DNA from 3 places in the Virgibacillus sp. 6R genome. Region 3 is predicted to be linked to each of the others. Evidence: riboswitches for the same ligand, from Rfam matches in the RefSeq annotation. Region 3 holds a riboswitch; each other region holds the start of a gene.
The links. A riboswitch is a leader RNA that binds a small molecule or an ion and turns the genes downstream of it on or off. The one in region 3 is predicted to bind thiamine pyrophosphate.

Region 1: another riboswitch for thiamine pyrophosphate. It lies ahead of tenA (thiaminase II); the one in region 3 lies ahead of BKP57_RS16685 (thiamine phosphate synthase).
Region 2: another riboswitch for thiamine pyrophosphate. It lies ahead of thiT (energy-coupled thiamine transporter ThiT); the one in region 3 lies ahead of BKP57_RS16685 (thiamine phosphate synthase).

Annotation. Positions count from the first base shown of each region.
Region 1 is NZ_CP017762.1:3,555,053-3,559,323, reverse strand. Features, by position in the region: gene BKP57_RS16220 (GNAT family N-acetyltransferase) at 1-234, opposite strand, end outside; gene BKP57_RS16215 (DUF6434 domain-containing protein) at 635-1,204, opposite strand; TPP riboswitch at 1,391-1,483, shown strand; gene tenA (thiaminase II) at 1,608-2,300, shown strand; gene BKP57_RS16205 (hypothetical protein) at 2,752-3,519, shown strand; gene BKP57_RS16200 (YdeI/OmpD-associated family protein) at 3,887-4,271, opposite strand, start outside.
Region 2 is NZ_CP017762.1:3,284,787-3,289,057, reverse strand. Features, by position in the region: gene BKP57_RS15010 (PrpR N-terminal domain-containing protein) at 1-51, opposite strand, end outside; gene BKP57_RS22215 (hypothetical protein) at 345-560, opposite strand; gene BKP57_RS15005 (3-ketoacyl-ACP reductase) at 949-1,671, shown strand; gene thiT (energy-coupled thiamine transporter ThiT) at 1,946-2,536, opposite strand; TPP riboswitch at 2,694-2,797, opposite strand; gene BKP57_RS14995 (globin-coupled sensor protein) at 3,503-4,271, opposite strand, start outside.
Region 3 is NZ_CP017762.1:3,669,848-3,674,118, reverse strand. Features, by position in the region: gene BKP57_RS16700 (thiazole synthase) at 1-353, opposite strand, end outside; gene thiS (sulfur carrier protein ThiS) at 358-561, opposite strand; gene thiO (glycine oxidase ThiO) at 741-1,856, opposite strand; gene BKP57_RS16685 (thiamine phosphate synthase) at 1,840-2,454, opposite strand; TPP riboswitch at 2,576-2,686, opposite strand; gene BKP57_RS16680 (DinB family protein) at 2,993-3,454, shown strand; gene BKP57_RS16675 (acetamidase/formamidase family protein) at 3,770-4,271, opposite strand, start outside.

The sequences.
Region 1 (4,271 bases), 110 kb from region 3:
AATTTCTACCTTGCGCTCCAAATTAGGCTTACCTTTAAATCCAGCATCTCCTACCATTTGATTATTCGCTTTATCCGATATGAACCATGGCCCCCATCCTAATTGGAGCGGGTCTTTTTTCAACTCCATCAGATGCTGCTGCACATGAGCAAGCTCGTGCCCTAATTTAGATTCTTCATCTGAACAAGGAATTAATGACAACCTTTTGGTTTGAATTTTTAAATTTCCCTCCATGTAACGAGTCCCTCTTCTTCGTAAATTTTTAAATCCTTTAAAAGAGCAGTTGTACCACATTATCCATTAGATAATCTGACTTTTCCTTAGATAATTGCTCTCTATTATGACTTCCACATGTGAATTCACAGGAAAAAATCCCAGTAGCTTGAGCCATTTGTAAGTCAAATTAGCATCTCTTACCATAATGGTGCCAGTCTTTTTTATAAGATAAGAAACCACCATGGCTCGCCAAGAGCGCAAGCCACCATCTATGATGAAAAATTTTGCTTTATAATGTTAGATTCTTGAAATACTACCTAAAATAAATAAGTTATATAATGGTAAATAGCGTTTTTTTCATACAAAAGCATAAAATGAGTGGGGCACATTGCATTCGGTATTCAAGGAAAGTTCCGAATTATTGATTTGGTTGATACTTATTACTACCCGGAAGCTGTTTGATTTTATTCCATGCTTCAACAGCATCTTCACGACCTTTGCCCTGGTTAGTCGGATCTGCAAAAAAATCACGAATAAATTGATTATATTCAAATTGTGGGGCAATGTTCTTCTTGTACGCAGGATCTTTCTTCCGTTCTTCTTCCTCATACCACTCTTGGACAACATCACGATATGTTTTACCAACATTTTGTTTCAAATAGTTTTGAATATGAGTGGAAAAATGAAAGCCCGGGATTACTGTCTTAAAAAACGCTCGTACATGCTGACCGCAGCGATGGTTTTCCGTGATTACTGTAGCTAAGCTTAATTCTTCTTTCGTTTCAGCTTTGCTATTTTTGTTAGATGTTCTAATTGGTTTTTTAATCTCCCCTGTACGAAGAAACTCTTCAACTCGGTCAGAGATTTCCAATTTTGAACCAGAAGCACTGATCCCATTTTCCCTGCAAAACGCTTGTAGTTCTTCTTTCAGCCAATAGAAATCTTTAAAAATTTGCACACTTAACTCCTTAGTTAGACTAGGTCTCATTTCTAGAATACCTCCATTCGATTACAATCATCTTAGAACAGACGTTCTTTTGCGTCAAGTTTTTTATTACTTTATAGAAGGAATGAGTAGAAACTTTCGACACAATAACCTGCCTTTATAGCTACATTTCCGAAAATAGGATTGACTTTATATGAGACTATGATATCCTTCAAGTGTAGTTGTAATAATTTCTACTAGGGGGGCCTTCATTGGCTGAGACAACGACCCTTAGAACCTGATCTGGTTAATACCAGCGGAGGGAAGTGGAAAACTACTTAACAATGCAATCTATTTCTGTGTTTACATGTAGCCAAGGTCCATGTTTATAGATAGATTGCTTTATTAAGTATATCCCTTTCTTCCTCGATCCAGTTCAAAAAACATGACTGAGGAGGAATTTTTTATGCAATTTACAGACACATTAAGAGAGGAAACTGCTAATAGCTGGGAGCAAAGTGTGAATCATCCATTTGTAAAAGGGATTGCAAAAGGGGATTTACCACTAGATATTTTCAAGTATTATATTCTTCAAGACATTTATTATTTGAAGCACTACGGAAAAGTACATGCTTTAGCTGCAACCTTAGCAGAGGATTTCCGAGTTACGGCGATGCTTGCAGAAAAAGCAAAAGGAACTGCACAAGCGGAGTTGACAGTGCATCAAGAACATGCAGAAATACTTCACATAACAGATAACGACTGGGAGAATTTCAAACCAGCACCGACTGCATATGCTTATACATCACACCTTTATCGTGCGGCAGCTTCTGGTAGTCTAGGGCAAGCCATCGCAGCAATGTTACCTTGTTACTGGCTTTATGCAGATATCGGAAAAACGTATGAAAATGAGAAACCAACTGAAAAAATTTATCAAAACTGGATTGCCACATATGCCAGTGACTGGTTTCAAGAATCGACCAATGAGCAAATTAATCTGCTGAATCAAATTGCTGATGAATCCAGTAAAAAGGAAAAGGAAAAAATGAAAGAACAATTCATTATCGCGAAAGAATATGAGCTTGCCTTCTGGGAAATGGCCTATACAAACGAGGAATGGTTCTCAGACAGACAATGGCATAGTCAATCCATGGCATAAGTGAAACGTCATTCAGCAGGGGTGGCGTGCTGCATGTTAGTACTATAAGCTTATAACCTAAAAAGCACTTACACGAGTCAGGTGCCATTATCTCTCCCAATTGAACTTATTTCTCCCGTCTTTTCCTCTAAAAGCGGGAGTCTTACAACATCTTAGATGCGTTATAATTCAACGTATGGGAGAGCGGTTATGCTTGACTGTTTTTTAAAAAAATGAATCAAAGCTTTGCTGAAAGGAAATATACAACTAATTAGTTAGTTTTAGGATAGAGCTTCCTATTGAGCATACGAACTTACCTTTCTGAATTGACTCGAATAATTAACTCCACTATAGTAAAAGAAAAGGGCGATCAAGACTGATAGCCCTTTTCGAGTTATTCTGGCATTATATCGATCTCGATCATTGCAAGAAAAATTACTTTAAAGAACGGTTTAGGCAAAGGAGGAATAAAATGAAAGTCCCTTCACTCCTCTTAAGAAAATTCCTTACTTCCTATGTGTTATCTATATTAACTGCTATCTTTTTTTCTATTCTTTACCTATTCCCAATCACCAAAGAGGATTCTAATTATTATTTAGCAGAGAATTTTTTAGGCTGGACCCTTGTTTACGGCGTTTATATTATACCTGTTCTATTGCTTTACGGTGGTCCCATTTCAATAGGATTGGAGTATATTTACCAGAGAGGCTTCTTCAAAAAAAGTTGGTTTTACAACTTCTTTCACGGCTTATTTGGAGCAATATTTGGATTGTTCTTCTTAAATACCCCCTTAGTTTTAATTGGGGTATTAATAGGTTCATCTTATGCTACCGTCGATCGTCTGCTCTCTCAAAGGATAATGAATAAAAAAACAATATGGATTAGCCTAGTATCCCCCATTGTCATATTAGTATTAATATGGGGAGGTTTTCAGTATGTTTCAGATCCACTCCCTCCATTTACTGCACAAGATGCTATCATATTGGCAACAGAAGGTGAAGAAACACTACAACCATTTCCTAAAAAAGAAGGCATCTCTAAAAGGGAAATTGATGGTTATTATATTACATATGAAACAAAAACAGAAAAGATGGATGATGAAACATATATCACTAGTTTTTCAGCAAAGTGGAGTAAAAATGGAAAGAGTGATTCGTCTCATATCGCTTATAAAGTAGAACGTAACTCTACAACATTATATCAATCAGATTGGAATTTTGATCATCCATATAATAACTAACTTGATTGTGTCACTATTTACATGTCAGTGCTTAAATGTGCTGGCTTCTTATTAGCCCTCGCGCTTTCTACAACATATGTGTTGCATATTCGAAGTCTACATCCAACATGAAAGAATTAAAACCATTGTATCCTAATAAAGTCAATCTTCAGTCAGAGGAGGGGTCTTTCATCCCCCTCTGATTGTTAGTACCGTAATGGTATGACGTAAACGCTCTGAACGTATCGAGCATTTAGATGCTGATATCCCCCACTTAGACTTGTTCCGTACACACAACCCTTGAAGTGGGAGTCTTACAGCGCCTTACATACGGGATAAACAGTCTCAATCTCATGGATCAGGAAAGGGAGCGGCTTACTCCTAAGAGTTATTTCTTATTTTGTCTGTATAAATCCATAGATTTGTACCCTTGGGATAGAACGTCTAGCATCTGTCGATGACGTTTATCGCGCGTCTTTTGTTGTTTGGCAGAAAATATAAAACGTGCCCAATCTTTTTGATATCCAGGTGTTAAACTTTTGAAAAATTTTAATTCATTAGGATGATCTGTTAGCAATAATTCCACATCTCCAACATGCTTCTCATAATCGGCTACGCACTGACTTGTAGCAGTAGTTTTTGTTGCTTTCTTTTTTTCACGTTTTAACCCAACAACAGTGAATACTTCATCCATACTTACCATACGTGCAAATTTAATATCACTATTACGTATGTAACCATCGTCATCTACTTCCATTGCAGGAAATATTTCA
Region 2 (4,271 bases), 390 kb from region 3:
CACTTCAATATGAACATCTATGTAATCAGGTGTTTTTACTTTCTTAGCCATCTCAGCCAACCCAGGATAAGGAGCGATTAGTAGAGCTTTTAATAACGTTCATCCCTCATTTGTTTCCATATTAAACAAGTCTATTATGACATAAATAAGATTCAATTGTACATGAAGAGCATATAAAAACAGCTATCAGCGTATTTAACTGCTATAATTTAATGGAAATTATTATGTAAAAAACCATTATTTTCAACTTAACAAAAAAGTAAAGCTACCACTTCACTATCCACTGCCTTACCCAATTCAGAAAATAAGTTTTTCACTTGTTACGTAAAACATTTTTAGATGGATCAAATCTTTTCATATTTCTGGTGCGCCACTTCCTCACTTCGATGCGTAACTTCTCGGCTGTGGTGCTCAGCTTTTTCACTTTGGTGTGCGACCTCCCGGATGCGGCGCTCAACTTTTTCGATGCGCTGCGTGATTTCCTCAATTCGATGCACGACTTTTACGTCTTGGTGCACGACCTCCCGAATACGACGCTCGACTTTCAGGCTGCGATACACTATATGTTGGTGTGCGACTTTCGGTCCTTCATGATCAAGTCATTCTACCGCTCAGCCTTGAAGCCAGGGTACTTACGTTCATAAACAAATAGCTGAATTTACGGTAAAGGTAGCTTGAATTATGTTTGGCTAACTTAATCCACGCTGTACACGTATGATTTATGATGAAAACCTGATCCAAATCGAAGAAGTCTATATGCAACGACACTTGCTTTATCGAGAAGTCTCTTGTTCGAATGGAGATGGTTTTGTTAAAGATTCTATCCATTTAGTGTGATTGTTTTCAACATTTTCCTTCCCTATTCCCTCCATCTCAAAGCAATTTTTTGAATCTACGTTTTCTCTTATTTATACTTACAATAAGAGGTAATAGGGAGGATGATATATCATGGGACAGGAGATTAAAGGAAAAGTTGCCTATATTACAGGTGCTGGCAGGGGAATTGGTCGGGCTACTGCGCTTGCCTTAGCTAAAGAAGGCGTACATGTCGGATTAATCGCGCGGACAAAAAGCAAACTCGAAGCTGCTGTAAAAGAAGCCACAGCGTATGGGGTAAAGGCTAGTTATGCAGTCGCTGATATTGCAAATTCAGAAGAAATTAATCAAGCAATAAACGACCTAGAAAGTTCCCTTGGATCTGCAGATATTTTGATTAATAATGCCGGTATTGGGGCTCATGGAAATTTTCTTGAAATGGAACCAGAAGCGTGGAAACATACATTTGAGGTCAATGTATTCGGCACGTATCATGTTACTCGCGCTGTTTTGCCACAAATGATCAAGAAAAATCAAGGCGACATTATTATGATTTCTTCCAGTAACGGATTAAAAGGCACAGCAGGATCAACTTCTTACAGTGCTTCCAAGTTTGCTATCCAAGGTATGTCCGAAGCATTAATGCAAGAAGTACGAAGAAATAACATTCGAGTTTTCACCTTAAATCCAAGCCTTGTTGCTACTGAGCTTGCCTTTGGTGACCAGTTAGCGGAAAAGAACGAAGATAAATACATGCAGCCAGAGGATCTAGCTGAATATATGGTTGCTCAATTGAAATTACATCCGCGAATCTTTATTAAACAATCGCTACAGTGGGCGACGAATCCGTTTTAAGCTAATAAAAAGCTGTTGCAAAGCGACTTATATGAATCGTTTGCAACAGTTTTTTGTATATATTTATTACTATACTAGGTGACGGTATTTTAGAAATGAATAGTGGTTAATATTGATTTTCAACTGCACGAAACCAAGTATAAGAATAACTCTAATGGAAAAAGATACATGCCAATGCAAAAAATCCTGCGTAAAAAGTATTGCCCATTCACTTCTCCTTCTATGCATGAGCAGCAATCGGCTCTACAGCTATTGTTAGATTTACCTAAGACAATTAAGAAGCTTTCCTTTTTGCCGTAAACTCATCTGTCTGAATTAATCTTGGCGCACTTGCTAAAAGGACTACAAGAACGACAGAACAGAACACAAACGCGCCTAGCATAGTCGCCCCATTTGCAATGAATGAATATACGACTGGCGACATACCTTTAGGTGCATATTTTCCCCAAAAGATGACTCCTGCAAGAAAATGCCAGAAATACCTCGCAATACTGCCTACTAATGTTGCTGCCACCACCCAGGCCAATGCAACTTTTTTATTTCCATTTTGAACATTTTTTTGAATGACAGGATACAATAAACCAGCAAAGCCAACAAATGCAAAGGCAATAAAATATTCAATTAAAAATTGTAGAGGTGTTAAATAATATGCATCTCCTAGCATTACTTGCAATAGGCCCCATAAGAAACCAGATAACACCCCTGCTATGACTCCCCGGCGAAATGTCAGAATAAAAATCGGAACCATTGCAAAGGAAATGGAAATAGCGGGTGATAATTTAATCGAAGGTAAAAAATCTAGAATCATTGCAAATGCGGCGAAGAAAGCTGCCTCAATCATCACCAATAATCTTACATTTATCATTAAAATTGCTCCCCTTTCACGGAAACCTCAAGGGAAGCATAGCTAATATAAACGTGGATTCATTATTTGTGCAGAAAGGATCACCCTACAGTCATTCTCTATAAATACAGAATTCTTCATGCATTTAAAAGCGAATGAGACTTTGATGAGTTAACCTAATCTTTGTTGCCCACATCCCTACGCAAGTGCTAACTAAACAGGTTCAAAGGGTCCGAACTCAATCGTTCTATCTCAGCCTAAAAGGCTCCCCTTGTGGTTTCTATGTATTTGATTTCATCTATTATAATAAATAATTTGTTTTTTGAACAGCTTTCTGCTCTTTATAAACGCCTTTGCCTTGAAACGACCATAGTAATACCATCAAAACCGATAACTCATTTTTATAAATTCAAATTGCTCTATTGCATGAATGTTTCTGTATTAAGAAATCTCGCTTTTGATTAAAAATGCTACTACCTTTTTTTTAAAAAATAACAATGCACGTGTAATACATTATGCTAAGCACTTAACACCCTCCTGCGCTCAACATTTCTATATCGGCTTACATCAGCCAAATCGTATTACTCGCATTTTTCAAGACAGATGCATCATTTACTGTCATGAAAATGATACAGAAAGCCCCTATCATTTCAGCATCGTACTTAAAATATGGAAAGTATACCTTTGATTTCAATTAAAAAACTTCCAGTTCTTAACAAAACATAATCTTATTTCCTTCACAATCAATGATCGTAAAGAACAAGCTTTCCTATAGTGTAAAAAATACAAGTTTCTCTCTTTTACTAGCGGTGGACCCACATCATCGATAATCAGCTCCTCTTGATTTAAATCCGAGTACATATTGATAAATTAAGATTGTAAACTACTTGCAGTCGCGATTGTCTAAGTTCGCTGCCTTTCTCTTCATTCAATCAACTGTCATCTAAAAAACAATTTCTATCATCTCTTGCCCACTCTCGAATGCGTTTATGCCTTATTTGTCGCTTCATTTAATTGCTCAGCAGCTACTACAACACTAGAAGCAGCTCGTTCCATTTCATGAACGACTTGTTTGAATTCGTTCATTTCTTTTAGCACAATCTTTGCTTCTTGCTCATTCAATTGAATGGTCTTTACTAAATGCTGAAAAGATTGTTGCGTAGCTTCCGAAAACGACATACTTAATCCAACTGCCTCTTCTATTTCTCCCATAGATGTTTTCGTCCATTGACTAACTTGGCTTGAGGTTGATATGAGTGAGGTTATTTGTGTGATGGATTGCTTTGTTTGCTCTGCTAACTTGCCAATTTCCTTGGAAACTACGGCAAACCCACTTCCATGTACGCCCGCCCTTGCCGCTTCAATAGAAGAATTCAAAGCTAATAAATTTGTTTGATCGGCAATTTTTTGTACCATAGCTATAATTGTTGCAATTTCGTTTGATGATTGATCAAAATTATCCAAGGATTGAGTTATTTGCTTCGCCGTTTTTTCCATATACTTCATGGTGTTAAACAGTTCATCTAATTGTTCTTGACCTTCCAGTGCTTTTTCTTTAGCTTTTTCTGCTTGATATGTACTTTTTTCTGTCGCTTCATTCACTTCGTTTATATTTGTACTAATTGTCTCTACAGAAGCATGATTTTCCTCGGCTATTGCTACAAGTTCCTCGCTGACTGCAGTCATTTTATCCTTAAGCCAGTCTTTACCCGCTTTATATTTTTCATCCATTTTTTTCATATTTTCCTGTTCGTAC
Region 3 (4,271 bases):
ACAGACGCCTTCATCGTTTCAAATGGATCAGGCAGCAATGTTTTATCACAGCCAATAATCTCTACCTTGATCATGTCACATAATTCAGAGGCTTTCGCTAAACGAGCTATTCGAACTGCTTCTTCTGCTGTTTTAGCCCCGGCTGTATTCGGAAGCAACGTATATTTTTTTAAATCGAGTTCCTCTAATAAGTTAGGTTCATTCGCATCAAAAATATTCATTCTTCGGACTGCAAATGTTAAAATTTCTGCTTGCGATACCCTCACTGCTTCTCTTTGCACTTGGAAGCTAGGATACTTTCCCGTACCTAGCAATAATCTTGATTGAAATGTTTGCTTACCAATTTGTAACATCGTATTAACCTCCCCCTACAAAATGAACAATTTCAATAGCGTCTCCATCCGCTAACATTGTTTGTTTGTAATCTGTTTTTTTAACAATCTCTTTATTTCGTTCAACAGCTGCTATCTTCTCTTGTATGTCATAGGCTTCTAACAAATCAGCAATTGTCATTGCCTTATTATCGAATTGCAATATTTCTCCATTTACTTGAATATCCATTAAAAATCCTCCCTTCCATCCATTGATGTGCATCAACATCCAGAGTACGCTGAAAACACCATATTTCCTGAAGATACTGTGACATCGTCCAGTAACAATAACGGATGGAATTCTACTACGAACGCTACTTAGGAATGAGGCGCTTAGCCTCTTAAAAACGTTTAAAAGTAAAATTCCCCCTATTTACTTCCTACCCCTCTCAGCCGCTCTGGTGAGACCATCGCTTGCATAACAGATTCCGTTTCCTGATTCATCATTAGATCGCTAATTAATTGGGCAGTAGCAGGGGCTAACAATATACCATTTCGATAATGACCCGTAGCGTAATAAAGACCGGAAAGATAAGGGTGTTCGCCAATAACGGGAATCCCGTCCTCCGTTCCAGGCCGCACTCCTGACCAGAAGGATTCCACCATTGCCTCACGGAACTTTGGAATAACTGAAAATAATCGGTTTAGCAATGTCTCCAATCCCCCTGCCGAAACATGCGAAGAGTGATTATAACGATCAGAAGTAGCGCCAACAATATAACGGCCATCCTGTTTTGGTACAAGATAAAAATCCTGACAGAATAGAGTTTCATGGATTTGGATATTGTTTGATGTAACCGATAAGCATTCCCCCTTAACAGGCACAATTGGATTAGATAGTCCCATCTCTGTAAACCAACGTCCACTTTCAGCACCTGTTGCGACTACAACTCGATCAGCCGTTATCATTCCCTGATCTGTCGTTAAAGTAAAAGAATCAGTTGGTTTAGATATTGTCCAGACATGACAATCTTCTTGAACCTCCCCTCCACTTGCTACAGCAGCTTGTTTAAAAGCTTCACATACTCGGGTTGGCTCTACATGTCCATCTTTTTCCATATACAGAGCAGCAATGGCTTTTTCGCCTAACATCGGGAACTTTTCTTTTAATGTTCGAGGTTCCAACCACTCTAAATTAGGCAAGGCTTGCTGTTTTGCAGCAAGTACTTGTTTTTCGTTTTCGTTAAAAGCAATTTCCAACATCCCTTTGGGAGCTAATTGAATATCAATGGCAGTAAGCTCATATAATTCCCGGCTTAATTCCTTATACATATTTCTACTTGTTTGACAAAAATGATAAAATCCATTGGAAGTGCTATTTTCCGTGTGTACTCCGAGCATTCCCGCTGCAGCTCGTGTTGCTTTTCTGCCGCTCTTCTGCTTTTCGATGACCATTGCAGATAAACCACTTTTATTTAAGGAATAGGAAATAGCGTGACCAATAATTCCGCCACCAACAATGACAACTTCATGATGTTGCTTCAATTCGCCTTACCTCCTCTCGTAATTTCATTGCCGCAGTTTGAGGACTAGAAGCACTAAAGATTGCTGACATAACAGCGATTCCGGAAATATTTGCGCCTGATAAGTCACATATTTTGTTGTTTTTAATTCCTCCAATTGCAATTACTGGTATCGTAAGGGCATGAGCTAATTGTTTTACTTGCTCAACCCCTCTAGGGTTTATTCTCGGTTTACTATCTGTTGCAAAAACGTGCCCAAACATAACATAATCGGCTCCACATCGTTCGGCATGCCTTGCAGCCTGCAAAGAATGAACGGACACACCCACTTGTAATGAGGGAGATAATTTTTTCATGTCAGCTATTAACGAGGCCTTATTTTCTGGTAAATGTAACTGATTTACTTCTGTCAAAGCTGGGGCAGAAACATGATTATGAATACAAAGCACTTCTCTCGAAACACCAGCCTGTATCAACTTTTGAACAAAAGCTAGATACCCCTGTAATGACTTCTGCTTCTCTCTTAAAATAATTCGATCTACAAACGGAGCAATCACTTGTATGGTATCTACTAATTTCGCTTCCTCCATCTTCCCGTTCGTTACAGCATATAATTGCATAGCTCACCTCATAGTCTACTAACGTAATTACGAAAAACAAAAATGCCACTTTCTCCAGCGAAGGAAAAAGTGACATGTATATGCACGAATCCAGTTAGACCAATCTTGTACCACATACAAAATAGTCCACCTGCCACTTTCCTCCGCTGGTTTGTTAGCCAGTTCAGGTTCAAAGAGTCCCAACGTTGTACGTTGATCTCAGCCATTTAAAATGGCACCCCTAGTGATTTCATATATTCATTTTTTATTTGATTCCCTTCTAAGGTACATCAATTGTATGCATATGTCCAGAAAAAACGGTTAAGTTTGAAAACTGCGACCACTTTATCATGATTCACGCTTCAAACTACATCTGGTTTCAAACTCCATTATCCAGCACCACACTTACTACATTTGTGCAAGCCACTTGGTAAAGCAGTATACTCGTTCGTTATTAAATAGATTAACATTCCCATTATACAAGTATGGGTATAAAACTATTCATCTATCATCTTCTTTGTTATACTAATCTCAAATTCAAAAATTTAGGGGGATGGACATGAGTAAAGATTTAATCGAACAATTTGCGTTCAATCGCAACATGCTATTTACAGAACTGGATAAGCTCGATGAATCGCTTATCGACAAGCAGCTGGAAGGGTTGAATAATACAGTGCGCTGGCATATCGGACATATATTAACTGTGGCTGAACAGTTTTTATTTGGATTTCCAAACCAATCCAAGCATTTACCTGAAACGTATATTTCTTTATTTGGAAATGGAACAAAACCTGCTGATTGGCCAGAAGAAGTACCTAGTCTGAAAGAATTAAGGGCAAATCTGCAGGAACAATTCGACCGTGCTATGAAACTACAGCCTGAATATTTTGCAACGAAATTAGAAAAGCCTTTCCTAGGTCAAGATACAATTGGCGGGCTCACAAAAGTTGCCGTATTCCATGAAGCACATCATACAGGACAGCTACATACGATCAGCTTATTGACAGTAAAACAAGCATAAGATACATCAGTGGACGGTTCTCCACTGATTTTTGAATTATTTATTCCGTATAAGGTGCTGTAAGACTCCCACTTCAAGAGTTGAATAATCTGTACTGCAACAAGTCTAAGCGGGAGATAACAGCACCTAAATACCCCATTTCGTAAGAGCTTTAAGGTCATACCCTGGTGGTACTAACAAGTAGCGGGGGATGAATGAAGCCCCCGCTGATTGAAGATTCCATTTATTTTTTACATTTTTTCAATAGTACCAGTACACCATGAACAGAGATTGCTTGAACCCTCTGTTTAATCAACCTTTATCTATCAAATATTCCTACACTAACTTATAATTATATTTTTCAAGCACCCAAGTAGGGAGTTCCATCCTCGCTGTCATTAGCGGATCAACAATTTGACATATTTTCAAATCTGCTCCTAGAGATAAAAACATTGCTGCTTCATGCTCCTCCATCTTCACCTCATTTACAAGGAAGGTATGCATGTTTTTAGTTGCTCGTTTGGAAGCTTCATCTAGTGTTTCTGAAGATGCGATCGTCATCACATATTCATCATCAGCTAAAAATGGAAGTGGGTAAGGCTGACCTTTAATAACAGTAACTTTAACTGTAATTTCGGCAGGGATTTCCAGTCCGCAAATAACAACTTCACCATCTCCCATCACCGCATGAGCATCCCCCATGGCCAGAAGAGCACCATTGACATTGACAGGTAAATAAAGCGTTGCGCCTTTCCTAATACGCTTACAGTCCATGTTTCCACCATGGTCTTTCGGCGTTCCAGTCGGCACATCTTCATCTAACGGAGCTGTACCAATA